Regions from separate parts of the Priestia sp. ST2 genome, predicted to be linked through region 2. Evidence: riboswitches for the same ligand, from Rfam matches in the RefSeq annotation. Region 2 holds a riboswitch; each other region holds the start of a gene.
The links. Region 2 has a riboswitch for cobalamin ahead of metE (5-methyltetrahydropteroyltriglutamate--homocysteine S-methyltransferase). Riboswitches for the same ligand answer to the same signal wherever they lie in the genome.
Positions count from the first base shown of each region.

Region 1: another riboswitch for cobalamin. It lies ahead of AC0KUU_RS07210 ((2Fe-2S) ferredoxin domain-containing protein); the one in region 2 lies ahead of metE (5-methyltetrahydropteroyltriglutamate--homocysteine S-methyltransferase).
Region 3: another riboswitch for cobalamin. It lies ahead of AC0KUU_RS10425 (ABC transporter substrate-binding protein); the one in region 2 lies ahead of metE (5-methyltetrahydropteroyltriglutamate--homocysteine S-methyltransferase).

Region 1 is NZ_JBVVNT010000002.1:160,474-165,981, forward strand. It holds gene AC0KUU_RS07195 (cation:dicarboxylate symporter family transporter) at 220-1,491, shown strand; gene AC0KUU_RS07200 (M42 family metallopeptidase) at 1,601-2,638, shown strand; gene AC0KUU_RS07205 (hypothetical protein) at 2,989-3,147, shown strand; cobalamin riboswitch at 3,294-3,472, shown strand; cobalamin riboswitch at 3,591-3,770, shown strand; gene AC0KUU_RS07210 ((2Fe-2S) ferredoxin domain-containing protein) at 3,872-4,252, shown strand; gene cobJ (precorrin-3B C(17)-methyltransferase) at 4,266-5,508, shown strand, end outside.
Region 2 is NZ_JBVVNT010000004.1:655,083-660,590, forward strand. It holds gene AC0KUU_RS20890 (acetate uptake transporter) at 1-83, opposite strand, end outside; gene metE (5-methyltetrahydropteroyltriglutamate--homocysteine S-methyltransferase) at 226-2,520, opposite strand; cobalamin riboswitch at 2,670-2,858, opposite strand; SAM riboswitch class I at 2,938-3,048, opposite strand; gene AC0KUU_RS20900 (hypothetical protein) at 3,129-3,380, opposite strand; gene AC0KUU_RS20905 (metallophosphoesterase family protein) at 3,976-4,851, opposite strand; gene AC0KUU_RS20910 (hypothetical protein) at 5,094-5,282, opposite strand; gene AC0KUU_RS20915 (sugar porter family MFS transporter) at 5,427-5,508, opposite strand, start outside.
Region 3 is NZ_JBVVNT010000002.1:776,314-781,821, forward strand. It holds gene cbiB (adenosylcobinamide-phosphate synthase CbiB) at 1-908, opposite strand, end outside; gene AC0KUU_RS10420 (adenosylcobinamide amidohydrolase) at 913-1,521, opposite strand; gene AC0KUU_RS10425 (ABC transporter substrate-binding protein) at 1,610-2,569, opposite strand; cobalamin riboswitch at 2,828-2,960, opposite strand; gene AC0KUU_RS10430 (thioredoxin family protein) at 3,052-3,366, opposite strand; gene AC0KUU_RS10435 (YpjP family protein) at 3,555-4,157, opposite strand; gene AC0KUU_RS10440 (class I SAM-dependent methyltransferase) at 4,541-5,317, opposite strand; gene AC0KUU_RS10445 (BrxA/BrxB family bacilliredoxin) at 5,452-5,508, opposite strand, start outside.

The sequences.
Region 1 (5,508 bases), on a different contig from region 2:
AAAAATAGAAAAATACTTAGCAAAAAAATCTCAATATACAACAATTATTTGATATGATAAAACAGAACCGTGGCTTTTAAAAATTCGCATGTGCGGCCTTACATCCTTTTAGTAAAGAACTGTTTACATAAGGTGCTGTAAGGATGTATATTTATACACGGTTCGCGGAACCGCATATGCTCGATGGATGAAAGTCAACTGTGCGAAAGGAGCAAGAAAGTGAAAAGGTTAGGTCTAGCAACTCAGATTCTAATTGGACTGATTTTAGGCGTAGCTGTAGGTGCTATTTTTTATGGAAGCGATACAGCCATTTCTATTTTACAGCCGGTTGGAGACATATTTATTCATTTAATTAAGATGATTGTCGTACCGATTGTGATTTCAGCATTAATCGTAGCGGTCGCAGGAGTAGGCGATATCAAAAAATTAGGTAAGCTTGGCGGAAAAACAATTCTTTATTTTGAAATTGTTACAACCATTGCTATTGTAGTGGGGATTATTGCCGCGAACTTATTCCACCCTGGTGCAGGGGTTGATATGGGACATATTGAAAAAAGCGATATTTCTCAATATGAGGCAACGGCAAAAACGTCTGAAAGTACAGGCATTGCTCAAGAGCTTCTTCATATTGTTCCAACAAACGTCTTTCAATCGGTAGCAGAGGGCGATCTTTTACCAATCATTTTATTTTCCGTACTGTTTGGTGTAGGCGTAGCTTCGATTGGAGAGAGAGGAAAACCTGTTTTAGCCTTTTTTGAAGGCGTCTTGGATGCAATGTTTTGGGTAACTAATTTGGTGATGAAATTTGCTCCAGTAGGTGTATTTGCACTTATTGGTGTTAATATTATAAAGTTTGGTGTCGGATCACTTATTCCATTAGGAAAATTAGTGTTCGCCGTTTACTTCACCATGATTTTCTTTGTGCTTGTGGTTCTTGGAATTATTGCTAAAATGGCTGGAACAAGCATGTTTACGCTGATAAAAGTGTTAAAAGACGAGCTGCTTCTTGCTTTTACAACGGCAAGTTCAGAAGCCGTTTTACCATCTCTTATCAAAAAGATGGAAGACTTCGGTTGTTCTAAATCGGTTACATCGTTTGTTATTCCAACAGGCTACACGTTTAACTTAGATGGTTCAACCATTTATCAGGCGCTGGCATCGCTGTTTATTGCTCAAATGTACGGCATCGACCTTTCCATTATGGATCAAATTCAGCTCCTTCTTGTGCTAATGTTAACCTCAAAAGGAATGGCTGGTGTACCGGGAGCATCGTTTGTAGTTGTACTTGCTACACTTGAATCTATGGGCTTCCCTCTTGAAGGCATGGCATTTATTGCAGGAATTGACCGCATTCTTGATATGATGCGTACCACAGTTAACGTAGTAGGAAATGCTTTAGCTGCAATTGTGATGTCAAAGTCTGAAGGCGAATTTGATAAGCAAAAATCATTAAATTATACAAATGAATTAAAGAAATCAAACATAGCTTAAAACAAAACAAGCCGGGCAGCTGCCCGGCTTGTTTTGTTTGGAGCTGACTGTTATCTTTTTTGAAACATATGGTAAAATAAAAGAAATGAGAGACAAAGGAAGTGTCATAATGACGGAAACTGTTCAGTTAATTAAAAAGCTTGTTTCGATTCCCAGTCCTTCTGGAAATACAGAAAAGGTAATTTCATTTGTCGAAGACTATATAAAAGAGCTAAATATTCAAACGTACCGCAATCGAAAAGGAGGCTTAGTCGCTACTATTCCCGGTAAAGATACAGATCACCACCGCATGCTGACGGCTCATGTCGATACATTAGGTGCTATGGTAAAAGAAATCAAACCGAGTGGACGTCTGAAAATCGACTTGATTGGAGGGTTTCGCTACAATTCTATTGAAGGAGAATATTGTGAAATTGAAACTTCATCAGGAGAAGTATTTACAGGAACCATCCTTATGCATCAAACATCTGTTCATGTGTATAAAGATGCAGGGAAAGCTGAGCGAAATCAAGAAAATATAGAAATTCGACTGGATGAAAAAGTACATAGCGCAGAAGATGTTCGCAGCCTTGGAATTGAAGTAGGCGACTTTGTTTCGTTTGATCCTCGTGTAGAAATAACAAAAAGCGGTTTTATTAAATCTCGTCATCTCGATGATAAAGCAAGCGTAGCTTTATTGCTTCAGCTCATAAAAACAATTCAAGAAGAACAGATCGAACTGCCATACACTACGCATTTTCTCATTTCAAATAATGAAGAAATTGGATACGGAGGGAATTCGAACATTACGCCTCAAACAGTAGAATACTTAGCGGTTGATATGGGTGCTATGGGAGATGGACAATCTACCGATGAATACACCGTGTCTATTTGTGTAAAAGATTCAAGCGGCCCATATCATTACGGTTTGAGAAAGCATTTGGTGGAGCTAGCTAAGCAACATGATATTCAGTACAAATTAGATATTTATCCGTTTTACGGATCAGATGCTTCTGCTGCTATTCGTGCCGGACACGATATCGTACACGGCTTAATTGGTCCAGGAATTGATTCTTCTCATGCGTTTGAGAGAACGCATCAAGATTCATTAAACCATACGTATAAGCTTCTTTATCACTATGTGCAGTCGAACATGGTTCTGCTTTAAGAAAGCAATATTTAATTAGTGTATTTTTATGCAAAATAAAGAGCAGGACGGGATTGTGATGTCTGTACTTTCCTTTCCTAAAAAAGAAGCCGGCTGTCCGGCTTCTTTTTTTAATAAATACTATATATTTTTTACTGGTGAAGCAACAGTTGGTTAAAAAAGCACCTTTTTAAAGAGGTATAATATTGCTTAAACCTTTTGTACATTTTGTTCATTTACAGAAGTTAAAATGTTTTTAAATTTTTAAAAGTTTCTTGTGACAAGTTTTGTAGAATGGGTTTTCAAAAGGAAATGGTTTCGGCATAATGTGGATATAGCGATCACTACAATAATCGGAGGCGAATCTTTTCATGTGGGTACTGACGGTATATGCTGGAAAAGAAATGAAAATGTTTGAATTTGAAACTGAAAAGCAGGCGAGAGAAGCTTTTGCCAAAACAAATGGCTGTAAAGTTCTTTCAGAAGTGGTGTATTATAATGATCCTCATTTAACATTAGTAGCTATATAATGAAAAAACAGGAGCTGACTTTATGCTCTTGTTTTTTTATAGGTGCTTGTATCTTCCGAAAAGAATAGAGTTGAAATAAAAAAAAATGTACGCTATGATATGGTAGTTACTTCTATTATTCTGATAGTTTAAAAGGTTCATATATATCAAACAGCAACAGTAAAGATGCCAAGAAGGCTTAATAGGGAAACTGGTGAAAGACCAGTACTGCCCCCGCAACTGTAAGTGTGGACGAACGAGTATAACCACTGTGAAAAAATCACGGGAAGGTTCTCAAGTAGAATGATACACAAGTCAGGAGACCTGTCTTTATTGTGAAGTTTCTATTTCTCCGGGGAGCGGGAAGGGAAACGTTGGCTTAAAGTGGCATTCGTGTACACTCTTATTCTGACGTTTTACCCGCTCGCATATTAGCGAAGCGGGTTTTTCTCGTATCGAAAAACTACATATCGTGCAAAAAAGGTGCGCAATGTTCACATTGCGTTAAATGGGAAGTCTGGTGTGAAGCCAGCGCGGTACCCGCCACTGTGAAGAGGAGCTGATTGCATATGCCACTGTATTTGGGAAGGCGCAATCAAGTGATGAATCGAAGTCAGGAAACCAGCCTTTTTCTAATGCGAAGCTTACCCTACGGGATATAGGTGGAAGTGCAAAAACTTAGTTTGAATTTTCTGCGCCTCTATCATTGATAGAGGCGCTTTTTTTAGTAAAGGAGCGAATGAGTGTGACGACGTGGAACTTAAACGGAACAAAACATCACGTATTGATTTGTAATGGAAGCAGCTGTATGAGAAAAGGTGGAGAAGAAGCCACACAAGCTATTCGAAATAAAGTGACGGAACTGGATTTGGATGAAACGGTTCATACAACGCGTACGCGCTGTAACGGACGATGCAAAGATGCTCCTGTAGCTATCGTCTATCCTTCAGGAGATTGGTACAAGCAGGTCACTGAAACCGTGGCTCACCGGATTGTCGAAGAGCATTTAGCAGGAGGCTGCAGTGTAAAGGAATCGCTTATTTATGAATATGATCAAAATGGTTTCGTTTCTCCGGAAAACAGTGACTCCATAGAAGGAATTGACAAAGTAAAAAGTAACGCATAAAGGAGGAGCTAGCATGAAAGGTAAACTGTTAGTTATTGGATTTGGGCCGGGGAGCTTTGAACATATTACACAGCGAGCAAGAGAAGCCATTCAAGAAAGTGATATGATCATCGGTTACAAAACCTATGTGGAATTAATTCAAGGACTGTTAACGAATCAGCAAATTATTAGTACGGGAATGACCGAAGAAGTAAGCCGTGCACAGGAAGCTGTAAAGCAAGCCGAAGCAGGAAAAACCGTAGCTGTCATTTCGAGCGGAGATGCAGGAGTATACGGAATGGCAGGCCTTGTATATGAAGTGTTGATTGAAAAAGGCTGGAAAAAAGAAACGGGCATAGAGCTGGAAGTAATTCCTGGCATTTCGGCTATCAATTCATGCGCATCTCTCCTTGGAGCGCCCGTGATGCACGATGCTTGTACGATTAGTTTAAGTGACCACCTTACGCCGTGGGATCTAATCGAAAAAAGAATTGAAGCAGCTGCACAAGCAGATTTTGTAGTGGCTTTTTACAACCCAAAGAGCGGAAGACGAACAAGACAAATTGTTGAAGCGCAAAGGATTCTATTAAAGTACCGTTCTCCTGATACGCCTGTTGGTCTTGTGAAAAGCGCTTATCGTGACCGTGAAGAAGTCGTAATGACTAACTTAAAAGACATGTTAAACCATGAAATAGGCATGCTGACTACCGTTGTTGTCGGAAATTCATCTACGTTCTTTTACGACGATTTAATGATTACACCGCGCGGGTATCAGCGGAAATATACCCTCAACCAAACGGAGCAGCCGCTAAGACCGCATCAGCGACTTCGAAAAGAAGCAGAACCATGGGCTCTCGATCAAGAAGAGACTGTAGAGCAAACAGCTTCAGCAATTGAAGCAGTTCAGACCAAACCAGAAGAAACAGCAACTTCACGAGCTCTTGCAGAAGAAGCGCTTCAAGCAATTTTAGGTGAAACCACTTCTGGGGTCGTACACCAGCCAATACAGTCAATTTTCGAAGTCGCGGTTAGTCCAGGACTTGCCAATAAGAAATTCACGCCTGTTCAAATGACAACACTAGCAGAAGTTGTTGGTGAAAAAGGTACGATGGAGTATACACCTGACCATCAAATCAAACTTCAAATTCCAACAGCCCAGCCAGATGTGATTATTAAAAAGCTCCAAGCAGCTTCCTTTTTACTATCTCCGGTCGGAGACGTGTTCACAATTAAAGCGTGTGATTTTTGTGATGGAGAAAAAAGCGATGCTATTCCAC
Region 2 (5,508 bases):
GTCACCATGGCAAGTCCGAATAGACCTAGCGCTGATGGATCCGCTGTTACAATTTTAACGTGCTGCGTGCTGTTGTTACTCATGTTGTACCTCCCTGATTTTAAAAACACCTTTAAAAAGATACAAAAATGTACGGGAAGTGTCAATGGATATTTTTGGCCTTTTAAAATCCCATAAGACCAAGCAGTGTAGCGGTTACACTGCTTGGCCTTTACTTTCTTATTATTAAACGTTTTGTAATAAATTTTTTCTGGTTTGTTTTGCAGACTCAACCATCACTTTTAAAGCTTCAACCGTCTCGCTGATTCCTCTTGTTTTAAGGCCGCAGTCGGGATTAATCCAAAATAATGCAGGATCAAGCACCTTTAGCGCGCGGTCAATGTTTCGCTGAAGCTCTTCAAGCTTCGGTACGCGCGGGCTGTGAATATCATATACGCCAAGTCCAATTCCTTGATTGTACGTATGTTTTTCAAACGCATAAATTAATTCACCGTGGCTTTTAGACGTTTCAATGGAAATCACGTCGGCATCCAGCGCTTTAATCGCATCAATAATCTCTTCGAATTCTGAATAGCACATATGCGTGTGAATTTGCGTCTCGTTTTGCACCGATACCGTCGCTAGCTTGAACGCATACACCGCAGCATTTAAGTAGCTGTCCCAGTTTTCTCGTTTTAACGGCAGTCCTTCACGCAGCGCCGGTTCATCTACTTGAATCATTGAAATGCCCTGACTTTCAAGTGCTTCTACTTCTTTTCTAAGAGCAAGCGCAATTTGATTTGCGACGTCGTAGCGCGGGATATCATCACGCACAAACGACCAGTTTAAAATCGTAATCGGACCCGTCAGCATTCCTTTAACCGGCTTATTTGTTAGAGACTGTGCGTAGACCGTTTCTTTGATCGTCATCGCCTGCTCATACGATACATCTCCGTAAATAAGCGGCGGCTTCACGCAGCGAGAACCGTAAGATTGCACCCAGCCAAACTTCGTAAACTGAAAGCCTCCTAATTTCTCACCGAAGTATTCGACCATATCCGTACGCTCAAACTCTCCGTGCACAAGGACATCTAAGCCGATGTTTTCTTGAATTTCAATCCATTTTTTTATTTCCTCGTTAATGTACGCTTCATATGCTTCATCGCTTAACTCGCCTTTACGCCATTTTAGACGCTCTTTTCGCACTTCTTTTGTTTGCGGAAAGCTTCCAATCGTGGTCGTTGGAAGAAGCGGCAGTTGAAACGCTTCTTGCTGAACGCGCTGACGTACGTCAAACGGCGCTTGTCGCTCTGCTTTATAGCTGTGCAGCTGCTTCAGCTCTTTTTGCACATCTTGACAATTTCGAAAAGATGATCCATTTAATGCTTGAATTGCCTGCTTGCTTACGCTTATTTCTTCTTCTATTGCTTCTTTTCCTTGCTGCACCGCTTTTGTTAACAGCGTAATTTCCTTTAGCTTTTCATCTGCAAAAGAGAGCGCATTTTTCAATACTGGATCAATCGTCTCTTCATTTTTCACCGTGACAGGAACATGTAGCAGACTTGATGAAGGCTGAAGAATCAAACGGTCTTTTGATACGGCTTCTTCAATTTCACTGATCGTTAAAAGCTGCTCGTCCAAATTTTCACGCCAAATGTTTCGTCCGTCAATCACTCCTGCTGCCAGCACTTTATCAGTTGGAAAACCATATTTATTAAGGGCAGTGAGATTTTCGCCTCGGTCATGCACAAAGTCTAAACCAATTCCTTCAACAGGAAGAGACACGACTTCTTTATAGTAATCAACGCTGTCAAAATACGTTTGTAAAATGACTTTTACATTCGGTGCTGCTTCCTTCAAAGCTTGATAGACTTCTTTGTAAAGCGCCAGGTCTTCTTTTGATAGCGTTGTAGCTAAAACCGGCTCATCTATTTGTACCCACTCTACTCCTTCTGCTTGCAGCTCCGCTAAGATAGTTGCATAAAGCGGAACAAATTGTTCAACTACTTCTTTAAACTCACTTTTTTTATATCCTTTTGACAGCTTCACAAATGTTACTGGACCTAAAATAACGGGCTTGCCTTCAATATTCAGCTTCTGTTTTGCTTCTTTGTAAAATTGAAGCGGGCGATTTTCTACAAGTGCCGGCGTACATTCCTCAAGCTCTGGTACGATATAGTGATAATTTGTGTTAAACCATTTTGTCATCGTAGAAGCTACCGCACCTTTTGTTCCTCGCGCGATGTCAAAATACGTTTCAAGCGATACCGGTCCCCCGTCATAATCAAAGCGCTTTGGCACTAGACCAAACATAGCGGCTGTATCTAACACGTGATCGTATAAGCTAAAATCGCCGACTGGAATCAATTCAATTCCTGCGTCACGCTGTTTTTTTAAATGCCCTAGACGAAGAGACTCAATTTCCTGCAAAAAGATATCTTTCTCTAGTTTTCCTGCCCAAAACTGCTCAAGCGCTTTTTTCCATTCTCGTTTTTCACCAATTCTTGGATAACCTAAGTTTGAACTTTTTACACTGCTCATTTTTTCCACTCCCTGTATATTTTTTATCGGTAAACTAAAAAATCTCTCTTTTCGAAATGAAAAGAGAGATGATACGCATACTTAACTAAAGTTGAGATAGCCTGTTTTTCTCAACACGTATTCCTCACTCCTCTCTATATCCCGTAGAGCTTAAGTGCATACAACAGGCAGGTCTCCTGACTTAGGTTCATCGCTTCCTATCCCTTCCCATTTCAACATGAAACAGTGGTTAATAAGTTGCTCCCCATTACAGTGGCGGGACCGCGCCGGCTTTTCACCGGTCTTCCCTTTTAAGCTGCGTACATTCGTTACACAGCACCTGATGCATTTTTATAAAATTGTTCATTCAAAACATATTCACATAAAATAAAAAGCCTCTCTATCACGAATAGAGAGGCATAGTATCTATGAAATCCTCTCTTATTTTTCAAAGCTGTACGCTTTGCAGGATGTAGCACCTTTTCAACAAGAATGTTAAATGGTTGCCGGGCTTCACAGGGCCAGTCCCTCCGCCTCTCTCAATAAGAGTTTTAATTGTTTATAATATTTTGAATGTAGAGTCATCTTAACACCTTACATTTATGCTGTCAAAAGAAATTTCAAAAAAATTAGTTTTTAGGAGGCGCTGACGCTAACTTTTGCCTTAACAATTTGTAATCATCTTTTCGGTGCGTTTCGATTAAATCTTTTGCCCCTTGGTGATATCCTGACGAATAAATGTACTCTACCGCTGTTTCGATAAGCTTTCTTTTTTCTTCGGCACACTCCCGGTCCATTAAGGGGAACAGTCTACCTAAAAGGTCATTTAAATCTTCATTGATAAAACGATCAAGTCCTTCTTGCATCTTTTCGTTTGCCATGATTGCTCCTCCATTTGCTGTGTATGTTCTAAGCCTCTATAAACAGGCATTTCACTGTAAATTTTAAGATAAAGTTAAGTCATTAAACAGTATATCAAGTGAATGTTTTTCTTTAATTACATATGTAATACAAATATATGACAAATATAGAGAATATATCATCATTCATTATCTATTATAACGTTTGACTGAGCCTTCTGCTACAAGGTTTCGTTAAGAGTTATGCACATTTTTCCAAAAGAGGTTGAGACATAACAAAATGAATCCACTCTAAAGGCAAATGGAATACATGAGCTGAATCGCTTGTGACACCGCAGTTGATTTCCGTACAAGACTTCGCTTCCCGCGGGCGGTCGCTGAGCCTCCTCGTCACATACGTTCCTGTGGGGTCTCGCCTGTTCCGCTTTTCCCGCAGGAGTCTTCGTCTTGTCCTCCAATCACCTGCTAGAAAGACCTATACACATGAAACCTACGTTTGCCTTAACAAAAAAACGAACCACTAATCACACATCTTGATCGATGATTCGTTTCACTTCGTCTAAAACCCTTTTGTTCCAGCCTCTTTTTTTGAACCTAGCTTTCTACTTTCTTGTTTTTACAAACAATTTCTTCGAGGTCGTCCAAAATCCTTCCAAAGAAGAGGACCTAAAATGTCGTACCTGCTTACAAAAAATTCTGTAAAATTATAATTATTTAAAATTAAAGGCGGCTCAAAATCAAGGGGAGCGCCGGCGCCTCCTGACAATACAAAATCAGTGCCTCTTCCAAGCGTAAACGACCCGTTTCTGTTTTTTCTAATAAACTGCTCGTCATACGCATGCACGTGGCTGACTAACACTTTTTTCACGCGGTGTTCTTGAATTAAATCAAAAAATTCTTGACTTTGAGGAGTCGTTACAGGAAACCCTTCAAGATTTGACCACCGGCCAATATTCGGCTGCGCATGCATGGCTACAACGGTATTACGAGGAGCATCCTCTAGCTGCTGCTCTAAATAATTCAGCTCTCTATCTGTAAATCCATATATTTTATTCTTGGGACTGATGACATTATTTAATGCGATGCACCGGAAGTTGAAGACAGGAATATCAATGACCCAGTGTACTTTTCCGATAGTGGCTCTGAAGTTTTCGAGATTGCTTTCATCAAGGTACAGTTCATCATGATTCCCTACGCATACAAACATAGGAATGTTCGGGGCGATTTTTTCAACAACCTTAACAAAGTGCTCCAAATACTCTTTTTTCCCTGTATAGACGGTGTCTCCCCCATGAATAATAAACAGCGGGTTCAATTCCACCGCCTTTTTTAACACAAGCTCAAATTCACCGCTCATCGTGAAACAATTATCGTTTGGTCCGTCACCTCTGCTGTCTCCCATAAAAACAAAGTTAAATGGATCTCTCGGATTTAATTGTTTAATTCTTTGCTTTAATAACTTTTCAGAACGTTCATGAAGCGTCAAATTCATCAACTAGTTAATCCCCCTATTAATAAATAAATTTAGTTAAAAGTAAACAAGCTTACTTATTTATATGAGAATTTGTTGATGATGGTCACTACCTTCTTGTAAGCAGAACGCACATTTAGCTTTCGTTTTAGAAATTGCTAGTTATGAATATCTATTAAAGTCTACATTATGATAAGCTAACCTATCTTTCCATTTTATTAGGCACTAATAGGACAGGGTAAAAGATGAACTCTCTGTATCTACTAATAAGAAAGAGGCTGGGGACGAACAAAGGCCGACATGAGCTGAACCGCTTGTTCCCCCGCAGTTGATTTCCGTGCAAGGCTTCGCTTTCCGCGGGCGGCCGATGAGCCTCCTCGTCGCTTGTGCGCCTGCGGGGTCTCATCTGTTCCGCTTGTCCCGCAGGAGTCTTCGCCTTGCTCTCGAATCAACTGCTAGAAGAAACGAAACAGCTGAAACCTGCGTTCACCATAAAAAAACGAACCACTAATCAAAGTGTTTGATTAGTGGTTCGTTTTTCACTTCAGCTAAAATACTTTTATCTCAGCATCTTACATTTAAAACATTTACGACAATTAAACATATTTATTACGCTCAACTGGACTTACAGAATTTCTTCCAGAACGAGCTGCCATGTCCGTTTCAATTTGCTCTAGG
Region 3 (5,508 bases), on a different contig from region 2:
TTCATAATGAAAACAGCTTGTTCAATATGACCGGCTTGCAGAGGAATGAGTGGTTCACCCATTTTTGCACGATTAGATTCTATGCCTTTATATGTATTAAGCCCGCCGAGTTGAATACCTAACAGAGCAGCCACTGCGCTTTCCCCGTATCCGCTATTTGGGCTGGGATGCTTCTTAGCATCACGCTTAATCAAACTCGTTACATGCCCAAGAGAATACTGGCTTTTTGCTACATTAACAGCCGTCATCACCACTGCAGTTAACCGACTTGGAATATAGTTTAATACGTCATCGGTTTTTGCACTAAAGTAGCCGAACAGAAAGTAGCGGTCATTTTTGTACCCAACCATCGAATCACATGTGTTAATAGCTCGGTAAAAAAAGGCTAGGGCTCCTCCTCCTATAAATGCATAAAAAAGCGGAGCTGTAATACCATCACTTGTATTTTCAGCCACGGTCTCTACCGTCGCTCTGGCAATTTCTCCTTCTGACAAACGATCTGTATCTCGTCCCACAATCATACTTACTTCATATCTAGCTTTCTCCATATCTCCTAGCTGAAGCGGCTTTTGTACCTTATAAGCAGCTTCGCTTAAAGAACGAGTGGATATAGTAGTCGCAATCATTACGCTCTCTACTAAAACACCTGCTATAAAATGAACTCCGTACAAAGCATGGAGGAACAAAAAGGGAACAACTCCTGCGAGCACAGCCATACTTATCACAAGAAGCAATCCTTTGAATCGTTTTCCTGCACCTTTATTTAATCTAGAATCTATCCAATAAATCCATTTGCCAAACCAGCGAACGGGATGCGGCCAATTTTCGGGATCGCCTATAATTCGGTCAATTAGTAAAGCAATCGTCATGGCCGTCATGTGTGCAATTATCGCTTGTGTAATACTCATTTCTTCACCTCTTTCCCTTAAGTCCCTGCTCTAAGCTTATTTTCACCAGCTTGGCTACCGCTTGCCCTAAAGCGGTCATAGAGCCTGCATATTCATATAATGATCCTTGCTGAGACGCTGCAACTGAGATGCTGTCCGTAGATGTTCCCGTAGCAATCGTCTTTGTAGCCGGATCTATGACACCCAGCTGTGACAGCGTTTTTGTTTTAGCTTCTGTGGCCGCAATAAAAAGCTGTAAAAACGCTGCATCCGTAAGCGTACCTTCCACGAAAAAAAACATATTAATTGTACCAGGAGAGGAATAGAACGGGACAGCTTCGTCAGCTGTAATATCTACTGCGTTTCCTATTCCAGCCGTTATCACGGAAGCTACTCTTACTCCGTAGCCTTCATAACAGTAAACCGCTCTTTCTTTTAACCACACGGCTGTCATCAACCCTACGATTTGCTCATGGCGCACATTTTCTTTCATCAAATATTGCTCATACTCCAAAGAAGGAGTATCTGAATAATAGTCTTTGTGAACAAATCGATTGTAAAAGGTGTCCGTTTCCGTAATGCCTGTTCCTAAAACCCCTGAGCTGTATGTTTTATAAGAAGTCTCGGTTTTCATGATTAAAAGCTCAGGCCTTTCTTCAATTTTAAGATGTGAAAAGGGACCAATCCCCTTTTCAATTCGAACTGGAATATGGTCCCTCTTCTTATTTATTGTACACCTCAGGGTATACTGCTTTTGCTAAGTCCTCTAAGCCATCTACAATACGAGGTCCTAAGCGATTGATTTTGTTTTGATCAACCTTCTCGATGTTACCCTCTTTTACAGCAGTCATGCTGCTCCAAGCGGGACGCTTCATAATCTCATTTTTGTCTGCATCATACGTTGCGATAATAACGTCAGGGTTTAACTTAACAACTTGCTCTTCAGAAAACTTAACCCAACCCTTTTCACTAGCTGCTACGTTATCAGCACCGATCATAGTAAGCATTTCGTTCATGAACGTACCTTTTCCTGTTGTATAAATCTCAGGAGCTCCTGATACCTCTATCCATACTTTTTTACGATCTTCTTTTGAAATCGTTTTTGCTTTTTTCTCAATTGAAGCTACTTTTTCTTTCATGTCTTTAATTGTTTGATTAGCTTCTTTTGTTTTACCTGTTAATTTACCGATTTGCGTAATAGAATCATAAACCGTATCAAACGTTGTTGAATCTTTTACAACAAATACCGGAATACCCGCACTTTCAATTTGTTTAAATACTTCATCCGAAACGCCCATACTTGAAGCGTGTGCCAGCACTAAATCAGGATTTAAAGCAATAACTTTTTCCGCATTAACGTTCATATCTCCTACCTGCGCTTTTTTCTTTACGCTTTTAGGATAATCATCGTTGCTTGTAACACCGACTAATTCTTTTTCAAGGCCAAGGGCATATACAATCTCCGTATTACTTGGCATTAAGGAAACAATTTTCTTAGGCTGTTTTTTCAACGTAATTTCTTTATCACGCGCGTCTTTTACCTTCACTGGAAATGCAGCTTGTGACGTTTGTGCCGTATCTTGCTTCGTTTTTTTATCACTGTTGCTTTGGCTGCCTGCACCGCATGCAGCAAGTACGATGACTAACAGTGCAATAATGGAATACGAAAGCCATTTTTTCATCTAAATACTCCCCCTATATATTGTTCATTGTGAATACGAAACCTCCACGTTAAAGAAAAAGCAAATGATCATGCAAAAAGCAGCGCTATCCCGTTTTTCCGCTTTGACTATGTATACTGCTCGCCGGCAGCTTCAAAATAAAAAAGCTTTACTTTCAATTGAAAGCAAAGCAGGTAACGTCAAGATAAGCAGGAAAAGAATCCGTTCACTATACTTGATATGTATGTTCATTACCCTGCTTCACCCTTCCTCGAAGGTTTCACAGCTAACAATAAGGCAGGTCTCCTGACTTACGCACAAAGCGCTTACAGTGGCGGGACCGCGCTGGTTTTTCACCAGACTTCCCTTTTCACTCAATCTTTAAATTGAGACCTTATTGCTTTACGATTATTCACTTGTCCTAGTATACCCCACTCATGGAAAAATGGAAATAGCCATTCTCACAAAAAAAAGCTGCGAGAATGCTCTCGCAGCTTAAGGGATTAAAGAGTTGCTAAAAATTCACGGACCGCTTCAGGCGTTTTAGCATTTGCACTGTGCAAGTGTGCAATTTTTTCACCGTTTTTATATACAAGAAGAGAAGGAATACCCATTACATTGTTTTCAGCAGAAAGTTCTTCAAACTCATCCTTGTCAATTTTAAACCATGCTTTATCTGTATTTTCATCAACGATTTCATCAATGAACATATCCAAACGTTTGCAATCAGGACACCACGTTGTCGTAAAAATCCCAACGCTTAGTGTTTCGTTCTTAATTTGTTCGCGAAATTGTTTTTCTTCCGTAAATTGTTTCATTGTGTTACCTCCAGCATCTATTCGTTCCTTCTCACTATTCTATGGTAAGAAGTCTGACTTCATTATAAACGATTTTTTTATCGTTGTGCTAATGTTTCAGCTTATTTAGACCCTAACGGTTTTAGACGTAAAAAAATGCTAGCTTAAAAAAGCTAACATTTCGAAATCGCAGAATGTTGTGTCTATTATCAGCTAAACCATTTAGGCGGCATGTTTCGGTTCCAATAAATTTTCCCTAAATCATAATGCTTCTGAAAATTATCTGCAGCCGCATGATAGTGAAAATTAAACCAGTATCCATCTTTTGGAGGATTTTCACGCCGTACATGAAATCGTATTAAGTCCTGACCGGTTTCCCGGTCATATACATGGAAAATCTTTTCACCGTAGCCAGCAGCAGGATGCTCGCTTATCTCGAGATTCTGAATTGACTGTTCACGTTCAGTGCCAATGTCGGTCAGCACTTCTTCAATTTTAGGTAACACTGCTTGACGAAATTCATCTTCAATGACAGGTCCAATTTTTGTTCCGAATTTTTCCACTGACTGTTTTTCAGCTGATTCCATTGCATACGTAACAAATGATGAAACGTCTTCATATTTTGGTTCTTCATATGGCAAATGAATATCTTCTATAACAGCTGTGACAGGAGTTGTTTCTCTTACATACCCTGCTTTATGTTGCTTGTCCGCTTTTGCATCATCAACGTATAAATATTCTGGTGGAGTGACAAGCCCAAATGTAAATACTGTAATAAATACAACTAGCATTCTTTTTATCCATCTAGGCATTCGTATCTTTCCTTTCTCATCTTTTCCCATATGGTCTTTTCATATCGTAAAATTCATTGTTATAACTCACTAGGTATTGTAACATACTTATTAATTTTTTACCTATATTTGCTTATTCATTTATGCTGCCTACGGGCATTCGAAGACTTTTTAGTTAGCACCTTCCTTCTTCTGTTTGAGGTTGTCACACCGAGCGGAAACCTATACAAGATATTCCTTTTTTGCTGGATGCTTAAACACAAAAGTATTTTTATGTTCAAAAATATATCATACTTTTATGAACTTTAGATGAAATTCATAAAAAAAACTTCCAAAACTTTTTAATTCCTAAAAGGTTTTGGAAGTCTTTTCAATGATCAGGATTCGTTTTACTTTTTTGTTTATTATTGTATATCAATTGTCCCGTAATGAAATTTTGATGTTTTTCGTTTTTGTACGATAAATCCATGTTCTTCAAAACGACTGCTTTTCCAATGATCTTTTAGCACGATCTTTTGTTTGGCTACTCTTTTTGCTTCTTGTATAGCCATTGGCGTTAGCGTAGTATACAGTGCTATTGCTTTAATACCGTTAATTCCATTCGATTCATCAATTTGCTCTTGAAACATAGGATCAAAGTAGACAACATCAAAAGAATTATCTTCACAACACGCCAAAAACGATTCGAAATTTTGATGAACCACGTTTATACGCTTCATTGCATCGTTCAACTCTTGTACGTCACTTTCCCAATTTAAAAGTCCTTGTTTGACTAAATAAGCTACATAGCGGTTGCCTTCTAGTCCGACAACTTTCCCGCTTTTCCCTACCGCTGCGCTCGCCATCATACTATCCGATGCAAGACCAAGTGTACAGTCAAGCACGCTCATTCCTTTTTCCAAACTAGCAGCTTCAATAAACGGATCAGGTTCTCCTCGCAGCCATCTCTTCACTCTAAACATAGCGGAATTTGGATGAAAAAAAATAGGTTCCTCTTCATTTTGGACATGCAATTCTACTCTATTCTTACCGACAACCAGCACGTCTGCAGCTTGAAGATTCTGAAGATCTGCAACGGATTTCTTCTCTCTTACTACAAAAGGTATACTTAAATCAGCGGCTACTTGTTTGGCTTTTACAATCATCTGTTCATTTGTTCGACCAGCAGTCGTAACAATCACTTTCATAACTCCCCCTACACTGTTTGGCTATTTACATAAAGAAAAAGGATGCCGATAGACATCCTTTTTCTTATAAAGTATATGCGATTTTTCTCTAAAAATCTATATACTAGATGTGACAAAAGCAGGACATTTTATGAACAGTGCTGCTTAAAGCCATTTAAAATGTTTTCAAAAATAACTTCTAAAGG